DNA from 4 places in the Microbacterium sp. NPDC078428 genome. Region 4 is predicted to be linked to each of the others. Evidence: riboswitches for the same ligand, from Rfam matches in the RefSeq annotation. Region 4 holds a riboswitch; each other region holds the start of a gene.

Region 1 (2,193 bases), on a different contig from region 4:
GCCGGTGAGACGGGCGAACGGTCCGGCCTCGCCAACGATGTCGACCATCGCCGGTGCCGCGCCGATGGCCAGCAGGGTGTTCGCGGTGAAGTTCGTGACCACCGAGTTGGTGATGCACTGCACCAGCGGGGTCTGCGCCCTCAGCTCACCGAGCAGAACCGCGGAGGATGAGACAGACATGAGCTCTCGCTTTTTTCCACGGCGAAAGAAAGTCGAGCATCATGACGGCACGCCGAAAGCGGACACCTGGATCGGTATCTCGAACGCGCTGAAGTCATCCGGACATTCCCTTCGCCAGTACGAACTGGATCAGGTTCGACGGGTGTGATCTCAGCCGCTGGGTGCGGCACCCCGTGTCACTGCCCACTAGCCTAACGCATTCGGTCACAACTGGGAGCACTCCCGTGGAACGCTAGGGCCGCCGATGGTCAGGAGCACGGCAGATCCTGGCGAGGGCTGTCGACGGTGATTCGCCGACACTGAACCAGATCGGTGCAGCCCACGGCGCCAGGGACCATATAGAAAGATCGGATACCAACACGGGCAGCCGGCCACGGCCCTATCCTGGTACGAAACTATGCGGTCGGCAGGAGCACGGAGACGCTGAGGACTACCAGCCTCTGTGGGACCCCGGGTGAGATTGGCCGGCGGCATCGGTGCCCTCCACTCTTGCTGCACGGAATCCGCACCTCCGCCAGTACACCGAAAAAGCGGCGAGAGTGAACGCAAGACCTCGGATAAACGTTCCCTCGCAAAGAGCCACTGACCGATGAGCAGCACAAATCCTCGGTAGACGGGTGTGACGTGACACGGGGTGCTGCACGGGATCTGCGGCTGAGATCACACTCGTCGAACCTGCTCTAGTTCGAACTATCGAAGGAATGTCCAAGTGAGTGCTTCCACTTCTCCGCCCCGCCCGATTGTCGCGACGATCGCAGCAGTCATCCGTGACGGCCAGGTGCTGCTGGTGCGTCGCGCGAACCCGCCAGATGTCGGGCGGTGGGGCTTCCCTGGCGGGAAGATCGAAACCGCCGAAACGATTCAGCAAGCCGCCCTACGCGAGTTGCATGAGGAAACCGGCGTGCACGGTGAAGCACGCGAGGTGTTCACCGCTGTCGATGCCTTCCATCACGACGACTCCGGCACCCTCCTCCAGCACTTCGTCCTCGTCGCGGTGCGGTGCGACTGGCGAACCGGGGTACCCGTGGCAGCTGATGACGCGCTGGAAGCACGCTGGTTTTCAATCGAAGAACTCGAACACGGAGACCTTGCACTCAGTCTTGATGTGCGCGAAGTTGCCGAGACTGCTTTCCGGCTCGCGCAAAGCTCTTGAACTATCTCAATACGCTTGAATGATGCCGAACGACGGAAAGAGGACGCAGCTACTTTTGCGACCCTACGGGGTGCAGACGTACCTGCAGCCGCGATACCCCGAACTGGTCGAGGACTACCGTACGACCGTCGAGGCTTTCAACACCGTGGTGCGCAACGAAGCGCTTGACGCAGAGAGCCTGGCTCTCCTGCTCACCCATGCACAGCATCGCAGCAGCATCGTCCGGGGCGAGAGCGCAGACCTGCTCGGCCGGCTCGCTGATGTGTTCGCGTCTGCGCGGGAGGCCATCACCTCGATGCTGGCCGCACGCGCCGTCACCGTCCGCGCGTCCGCGATGACGGCCCTGGCGAGGCATCAGCTGTCGCCGCTCCATGCTGTGCTGCTGCCGCGCGCCCTGAACGACCGCAGCCACCGGATACGCGCCACGGCTGCGCAGAACGTGTGCGGGCGCGGCCTCGTCGACCTTCTGCCGGCGCTCGAACGAGCCACCCAGGCGGAGTCGCACGAGCAGACACGCGAGTTCATGACGACGCAGCTCGCACTTGCCACCCACGGCTACATCGTCACTCCCAGCGACGACGGCACCAGTGTGTGGGTCACCTGCCGCGCAGGTTCGGGCACCACCTCGTCGAGCTTCGAGGCGGGGGAGGACTGGGAAACACGCGGTCAAGCATTTCTCTCACGGAACGCGCAGGCCGCCGACACCCGGATCCCGGAGTCGTTCCCCGACTGACGGTGGGGCTTGAGCGTGGGCGCGAAACGATCGGTGGCCTCGCCCTTGCGTGCCATCGGCCTGAGTGGGGCGGGTTCTCTAGAATGGTCGGCATGGATGTGGCGAGGTCTGACGGCTGATGAGTCCG
Region 2 (2,193 bases), on a different contig from region 4:
GCTCGCCGCGGTGCAGGAGATCGCGATTCGTTCCGGCCGCTACGGTGCAGCGCTCACCGTCGAGGAGATTCTCGACACCTTGCGAGATCGATACGGCATGATCGAGGCCGTCGAGATGATGGTCGAAGCTGCATCCGCGTAGTCTCCAGATCGCGCGACAGAAGGGCGGTGCAGCCACCTGATCTCGCGCCGAATACCCGCCACGTTTCTGCCACGAATCGAACCCGGCTCACCTGATCGAGGAGCACGTCCGCCACGTCAGAACCCGCGGAATCATGCGGTTTCGACCCGTCTCGGTTGCCGTCGGCGCGATTTCACATCCCTCCGGCTCACCTCCGTCTCCGCCATTCGTCTCCGCCATTGTCTCCGCCGTTCTTGTCCAGCTCTGGGGCCTTCTTCTGCGGCGCTGCCGCCGGTCCACGGCGGGAGCGTTCGGGCGCGGACTCTTCGATCGTGGTGTCGCGTGGGAGCGCGTCGTCACTTGCTGTCACACTGTTGCCCCTCTCGCGCACGGATCTAGCCTGACAACACCGCGCGCGCCCGCCGCGGGTCGTCTATCCCGAGGAGTTGCCATGACCGTGCTGTCTGAAGTGCTCGAAGCGAACGGCCGCTACGCCGACGCTTTCGGAGACAAAGGCGAGCTCGCCCTGCCGCCTGCGCGGGGTTTCGCAATCCTGACGTGCATGGACGCGAGGCTCGACCCTGCGAAGTTCGCCGGCCTCAGCGAGGGCGACGCGCACGTCATCCGCAACGCCGGGGGGCGTGCTTCCGACGACGCGATCCGATCGCTCGTGATCTCGTACAAGCTCCTCGGCACGCGCGAGTGGTTCGTCATCCATCACACCGACTGCGGCATGGAGTTCTTCACCGACGAGGTCATGCGCGGGCTTCTGGCCAGCAGCCTCGAGACGGCTGCGCTCGGTGAGAAGGGGTTCTACGACGTCGGCGAGGGACCGGGCTCGTCCGAGGCGAAGTACATCGACTGGCTGACGATCTCGGATCAGGCGGCCAGCGTGGCCGAGGACGTCACGCGCATCAAGGCGCACCCCTTGGTCCCTGCGCGTATCGCGGTCTACGGCTACCTCTACGACGTCAAGACCGGACGCCTCATCGAAGTGCCCGACGCGACCGCCGCAGGGCGCGCCACGGCGTGAGCTCGGCACTCCCGCCCTGTCGCGGATTGCGGGTAGCGTGAGAGGTAACCACGTGACACGGGGTGCCCCGCGGGGCTGAGATCACACCCGTCGAACCTGATCTAGTTCGTACTAGCGAAGGGATGTCGCGCATGACGCGCACGCCAGAAGACCTGCTCGATTTCACCTGCTCTGCCCTGGACGGGGTGCGCGCACACGTGCCGCTCGTGCAGTGCATCACCAACAGCGTGGTGGTCAACGTCACAGCCAACGCCCTCCTCGCGCTCGGCGCGTCGGCGGCGATGGTCGACATCCGGGGGGAGGCGGGCCCGTTCGCGGGAGTCGCCTCCGGACTCCTCGTCAATCTCGGCACGCCGACGCTCGAGCAGCGGGAGGCGATGCTCGAGGCGGTCACCGCCGCCAATGCGGCCGGTACGCCGTGGGTGCTCGACCCGGTCGCGGTCGGCTCGCTGCCGGTGCGCACGCCGCTCGGCCACACGCTGCGAGATCTGCGCCCGACCGTGGTGCGCGGGAACGCCTCCGAGATCATCGCCGTGACCGGCTCCGGCGCGGGCGGGCGCGGTGTGGACGCCTCCGACGGGGTGGATGCCGCTGTGTCGTCGGCGCGGTCGCTGGCGGAGCGCACCGGGGGAGTGGTCGCGATCTCCGGGCCGGTGGACGTCGTCACCGACGGGCGCGACCTCGTGCGGATCGCCAACGGCGACGCGCTGCTGACGAAGATCACCGGCGGTGGGTGTGCGCTGGGCGCGGTGATGGCGGCGTTCGCTGCGGTCGACGACGACCGGTTCGCGACCACCGTCGCCGCGATCACCGTGTACACGGTCGCCGCGGAGCTCGCCGCCGCACGCGCCGCGGGGCCGGGGAGCTTCCAGGCGGCGTTCCTCGACGCTCTCGCCACGGTCGACGGCGCCGCGCTGCGCAGCAGGGCGGCGTTGACGTGAGCATCGACCTGTCGCTCTATCTCGTGACCGACTCGCGCCTCGCCGCGGCGGCCGGCCACGATCTCGTCGAGCTGGTGCGCGCGGCCGCGGAGGGCGGT
Region 3 (2,193 bases), on a different contig from region 4:
CGCGCTGCGCTCCAGGGAGCGGGCCACGGCATCCCTCACCTCGGCGACCCCCGCGGGGTCGAGGTTGGCCGTCGGCTCATCGAGCAGCAGCAGGCCCGGCCGCATCGCGAGCGCCCCCGCGAGCGCGAGCCGCTGCTTCTGCCCGCCCGAGAGCGCCGACGTGGATCGATCCAGCGGCACGTCGAGACCCACGGCATCCAGCGCCTCGCCGACCCGCGTCCAGATCTCGGGACGCGGCACGCCGAGGTTCTCGCAGCCGAACGCGACATCGTCGCCGACCCTCGCGAGGATCGCCTGGCTGTCCGGGTCCTGCAGCACCATCCCGGCGCGGCCGCGCGCGTGCGCGGCGGGGACGCCGTCGAGGGTCAGCGACCCGGTCGTGTCGCCCTCGTCGTCGCCGCCGAGCACGCCCGCGAGCGCGTGCAGGAGGGTCGACTTCCCCGCGCCCGACGCCCCGAGCAGCAGCACCCGCTCCCCGGGCTCGATGCGCAGATCGATCCCGGAGAGCGCCCATGCGTTCCGCGAGGCGTAGCGCCACCCCCAGCCCGCCGCCGTCACGGCGACGGGGCGGGGCGGGGCGGGTGCTGCGCCCACGTCAGACGCGGCGGGTCACCTCGCGGCCCGACGCGAACCGGTTCAGGGCCCCCGTCGCCGCGAGGCCCCGGGCGATCAGCCACGATCCGAGTCCCGCGATCACCGCGCCCGAGATCGTCGTCGCGAGGATGTAGACGATCGTGAACGTCGCGTCGGCACCCGCGTACCAGAGGAGGCGGTCGTTGATGCCGCACGCGAGGCCCGCGCCGGCGCCGGCGAGCATCGCCACCGGGAGGCGCCAGACGGCGTAGGCGAAGAGGAGGAAGACGATCTCGGCGCCGAGGCCCTGCACGAGCCCCGACACGATCGTCAGCGGCCCCCACTGGTTGCCGACGAGCGCCGAGATGACGGCGGCGAGCAGCTCGGTGTACAGCGCGGCGCCGGGCTTTCGCACGATGAGGGCGCCGAGCACGCCCGCGACGAGCCAGGGGCCCGCGAGCAGTCCCTGCAGGCCCGGCAGCAGCGGCGAGAGCAGCTCGCTCGGCCCGAGGTACGCGACATTCCACACGAGGAACAGCGCCGCGCACGCGACGGCGATGACACTGGCGACGACGATGTCGACGACGCGCCACCGCCAGACGATCCCCGCGAATCCGCGGGGGCGAGACGGGGCGGATGAAGACGTGGACGTGCTCAAGATGTTCTCCTTCCTGCGCTGGCATGACCCAGATCAGGTTCGACGGTCGAAGCGTGGACGCTTCCTCTCAGCCCGGCACACCGGACTCCCGTGGTTGACAGGGGCGAGTATAGCCCCACGCCCCGTTGTACGTTAGGCCTGTGACCCCGAGCGACTCGCCGTCCCCGCCCGCGCTCACGCGGCGCGCGTTGCGCTCCGGCTCGACCCGGGGCGCGACGGACGGAAGCGTCGCGGTCGCCGAGCCGCCCGGGCCAGACGAGGTGGATGCCGCGGCATCCACCTCCCCCGACGAAGCCGCCGCCGAAGCCGCCGCGTCCTCGCCCCGGGCCCTTGCGTGGGTCGACGAGAGCGCGCTCGGCACGGGCGCCGCCGCCGCGCCGCAGGGCTGGGAGCCGCCGCTCGTGGAGCGCTGGCCCTCCCGCTTCGCGTGGCGTCGCGCGGCGCTCACCCCCCTCGTGGTGGTGGTGACGCTCGCCCTCGTCTACTCCGCGACGATGCTGCTCTGGCCGCTACACGCGGTGCAGCCGCAGGTCGAGGCGTCGAGCGTCACGACGACGCCCGCGGCCGCCGTCTCCCCCGCCTGGCCGGCCGACGGCTCGGCGGCGGTCGGCGTGCCGGGCCTGGGCTCCCCGCTGGCGAGCTCGGGCCAGGCCGTGCCGATGGCGAGCATCACGAAGGTAGTCACGGCGCTCGTCGTGCTCGACGGGATGCCGCTGGGCGTGGGCGAATCGGGCCCCTCGTACACGTTCACGTCGGCGGATCGCGCCGACTACCGCGCCACGATCGCCTCGGGCGAGTCCGCACTGCCGTTCCCCACCGAAGACGCCCTCACGCAGTACCAGCTCCTCGAGGGGCTCCTCATCGGGTCGGCGGGCAACTACGCCGACTTCCTCGTCGCGCAGCAGTACCCGTCGCAGGCCGCGTACGTCCGCGCCGCGAACGAATGGCTCGCGGCGCACGCG
Region 4 (2,193 bases):
GGCAGACTCTGCTTCTCGAGATCGGCACGACGACGATCGTCAGCGCGGTCGTCATCGTCGGAAGCCTCGTCCAGCAGCGGCTGTGGCGGCGGGTGATCGAGGCCGACAACGTGCGCTTCGCTTCGCAGGAACGGGTGAACGATCTTCTGCGCGCCCTGCAGGAGGAGGAGCTGCGGGTGCGCCGCGAGATCTCCCACACCCTCCACGGCAGCGTCCAGAGCGCCTTCATCGTCCTCGAGGCCCGGCTCGGGTCCGTTGTGCCACGCCTCGGAGAGCGGGAGGCGGACGAGGTGGGCGCGATCACGCAGGACCTCGCCCGCTTGCGTGAGGGAGAGATCCGCACCCTGTCCGCGGCGCTCTACCCCGCGGATCTGGAACGAGGCGTGCGGGCGGCCCTCACGACGATCCTGGAACGCGTGCCGCCGTCGGTGGCCGTGCGCTCTAGGGTCGAGCCGTCCGCCTCGGTTCTGGATGCCGACGATGTCGACATCTTCGCTCGCATCCTCGTGATCCGCGTCATCGAGGAGGCGCTCTCCAACGCGCTCAAACACGGCGGAGCGAGCGAGCTCGCGGTGCGGCTCTCGGCCGAGGGACGAGAGGTCACGGTGACGGTCGACAACAACGGCGATGCGCCCCCGGCGGCCTTCGAATCCTCCGGACTCGCGCGCCTTCGGCAGTACCTCCAGTTGGCGGAGGGCCGGATCACGCTGTCACCCGGCGGTGACCTTGGCGGGGCACGCCTGCGCGCGACGCTCACCGTCTGATTCGACGTCGTGCGGCTGTTCGCTCTCCGTCATCCGGCCATGCTCCTTCCCGCCCGCCGACGGCGCGCTCGATCGTTCGCGCCGTCGGATAAGGTGGTCGTCATCCACACGGGAGCCCTTGCAGGGGCTGAGATCGGGCTGATGCGGCCCGCGACCGTTCGAACCTGTCCGGGTAATGCCGGCGAAGGAAGTAGGACTTCTGATGACCGATTCATCGCACTCGCTCGCCTATCTGCATGACGAGGAACACGGCATCCGTGTGCCCGTCACGATGATCGCGCTCGAGGACTCCCCCGGCGCCGTCCCCAACCCGCCGCTGACGGTGTACCGCACTGCCGGGCCCGGCAGCGACCCGCTGCAGGGGCTGCAGCCCGTGCGAACCTCGTGGATCGAGGCGCGCGGCGACACCGAGGCATACGACGGCCGAGAGCGCAATCTGCACGACGACGGACGGGCGGCGCTACGCCGCGGGGTCGCGTCGGCGGAGTGGCAGGGCGCGAAGCGTCGTCCCCGCCGCGCTCTGCCGGGGAGAACGGTCACGCAGATGCACTATGCCCGCGCCGGCATCGTGACCCCCGAGATGCGCTTCGTCGCGCTGCGGGAGAACTGCGATGTGGAGCTGGTGCGCTCTGAGCTCGCCGCGGGCCGGGCCATCATCCCGAACAACATCAACCATCCCGAATCCGAGCCCATGATCATCGGGAAGGCCTTCCTGGTGAAGATCAATGCGAACATCGGCAACTCCGCGGTGACCAGCTCGATCGCCGAAGAGGTGGACAAGCTCCAGTGGGCGACGCGGTGGGGCGCCGACACGGTCATGGACCTGTCCACCGGCGACGACATACACACCACGCGGGAGTGGATCATCCGCAACTCGCCGGTGCCCATCGGCACCGTGCCGATCTACCAGGCCCTCGAGAAGGTGGACGGCGACGCGAGCATGCTCACGTGGGAGATCTTCCGCGACACGGTGATCGAGCAATGCGAGCAGGGTGTGGATTACATGACGATCCACGCCGGCGTGCTGCTGCGCTACGTGCCGCTCACCGCTGATCGAGTTACCGGCATCGTCTCGCGCGGCGGGTCGATCATGGCCGGATGGTGCTTGGCGCATCATCGGGAGAACTTCCTGTACACGCACTTCGATGAACTGTGCGAGATCTTCGCTCAGTACGACGTCTCCTTCTCGCTCGGCGATGGACTGCGGCCGGGGTCGACGGCCGACGCGAACGACGCCGCTCAGTTCGCCGAGCTCGACACTCTGGCCGAGCTGACGAAGCGGGCGTGGGCGTACGACGTTCAGGTGATGGTCGAGGGGCCGGGGCATGTGCCACTCCACCTGGTGCGGGAGAACGTGGAGCGGCAGCAGGAACTCTGCGACGGTGCGCCGTTCTACACCCTCGGGCCTCTGGTGACGGATGTCGCGCCC

The links. Region 4 has a riboswitch for thiamine pyrophosphate ahead of thiC (phosphomethylpyrimidine synthase ThiC). Riboswitches for the same ligand answer to the same signal wherever they lie in the genome.
Region 1: it holds a riboswitch for thiamine pyrophosphate, as region 4 does, so the genes downstream of both, ACIGCK_RS12450 (NUDIX hydrolase) here and thiC (phosphomethylpyrimidine synthase ThiC) in region 4, are expected to answer to the same signal.
Region 2: it holds a riboswitch for thiamine pyrophosphate, as region 4 does, so the genes downstream of both, thiM (hydroxyethylthiazole kinase) here and thiC (phosphomethylpyrimidine synthase ThiC) in region 4, are expected to answer to the same signal.
Region 3: it holds a riboswitch for thiamine pyrophosphate, as region 4 does, so the genes downstream of both, ACIGCK_RS01120 (ECF transporter S component) here and thiC (phosphomethylpyrimidine synthase ThiC) in region 4, are expected to answer to the same signal.

What each region holds. Positions count from the first base shown of each region.
Region 1 covers NZ_JBITUP010000006.1:213,652-215,844, forward strand. The annotation lists gene thiM (hydroxyethylthiazole kinase) at 1-180, opposite strand, end outside; TPP riboswitch at 269-364, opposite strand; TPP riboswitch at 801-899, shown strand; gene ACIGCK_RS12450 (NUDIX hydrolase) at 890-1,333, shown strand; gene ACIGCK_RS12455 (HEAT repeat domain-containing protein) at 1,356-2,066, shown strand; gene ACIGCK_RS12460 (hypothetical protein) at 2,185-2,193, shown strand, end outside.
Region 2 covers NZ_JBITUP010000001.1:308,834-311,026, forward strand. The annotation lists gene ACIGCK_RS01480 (hypothetical protein) at 1-142, shown strand, start outside; gene ACIGCK_RS01485 (carbonic anhydrase) at 573-1,154, shown strand; TPP riboswitch at 1,203-1,294, shown strand; gene thiM (hydroxyethylthiazole kinase) at 1,286-2,095, shown strand; gene thiE (thiamine phosphate synthase) at 2,092-2,193, shown strand, end outside.
Region 3 covers NZ_JBITUP010000001.1:229,290-231,482, reverse strand. The annotation lists gene ACIGCK_RS01125 (ABC transporter ATP-binding protein) at 1-594, opposite strand, end outside; gene ACIGCK_RS01120 (ECF transporter S component) at 596-1,231, opposite strand; TPP riboswitch at 1,225-1,333, opposite strand; gene ACIGCK_RS01115 (D-alanyl-D-alanine carboxypeptidase) at 1,372-2,193, shown strand, end outside.
Region 4 covers NZ_JBITUP010000003.1:90,497-92,689, reverse strand. The annotation lists gene ACIGCK_RS06825 (sensor histidine kinase) at 1-764, shown strand, start outside; TPP riboswitch at 863-971, shown strand; gene thiC (phosphomethylpyrimidine synthase ThiC) at 967-2,193, shown strand, end outside.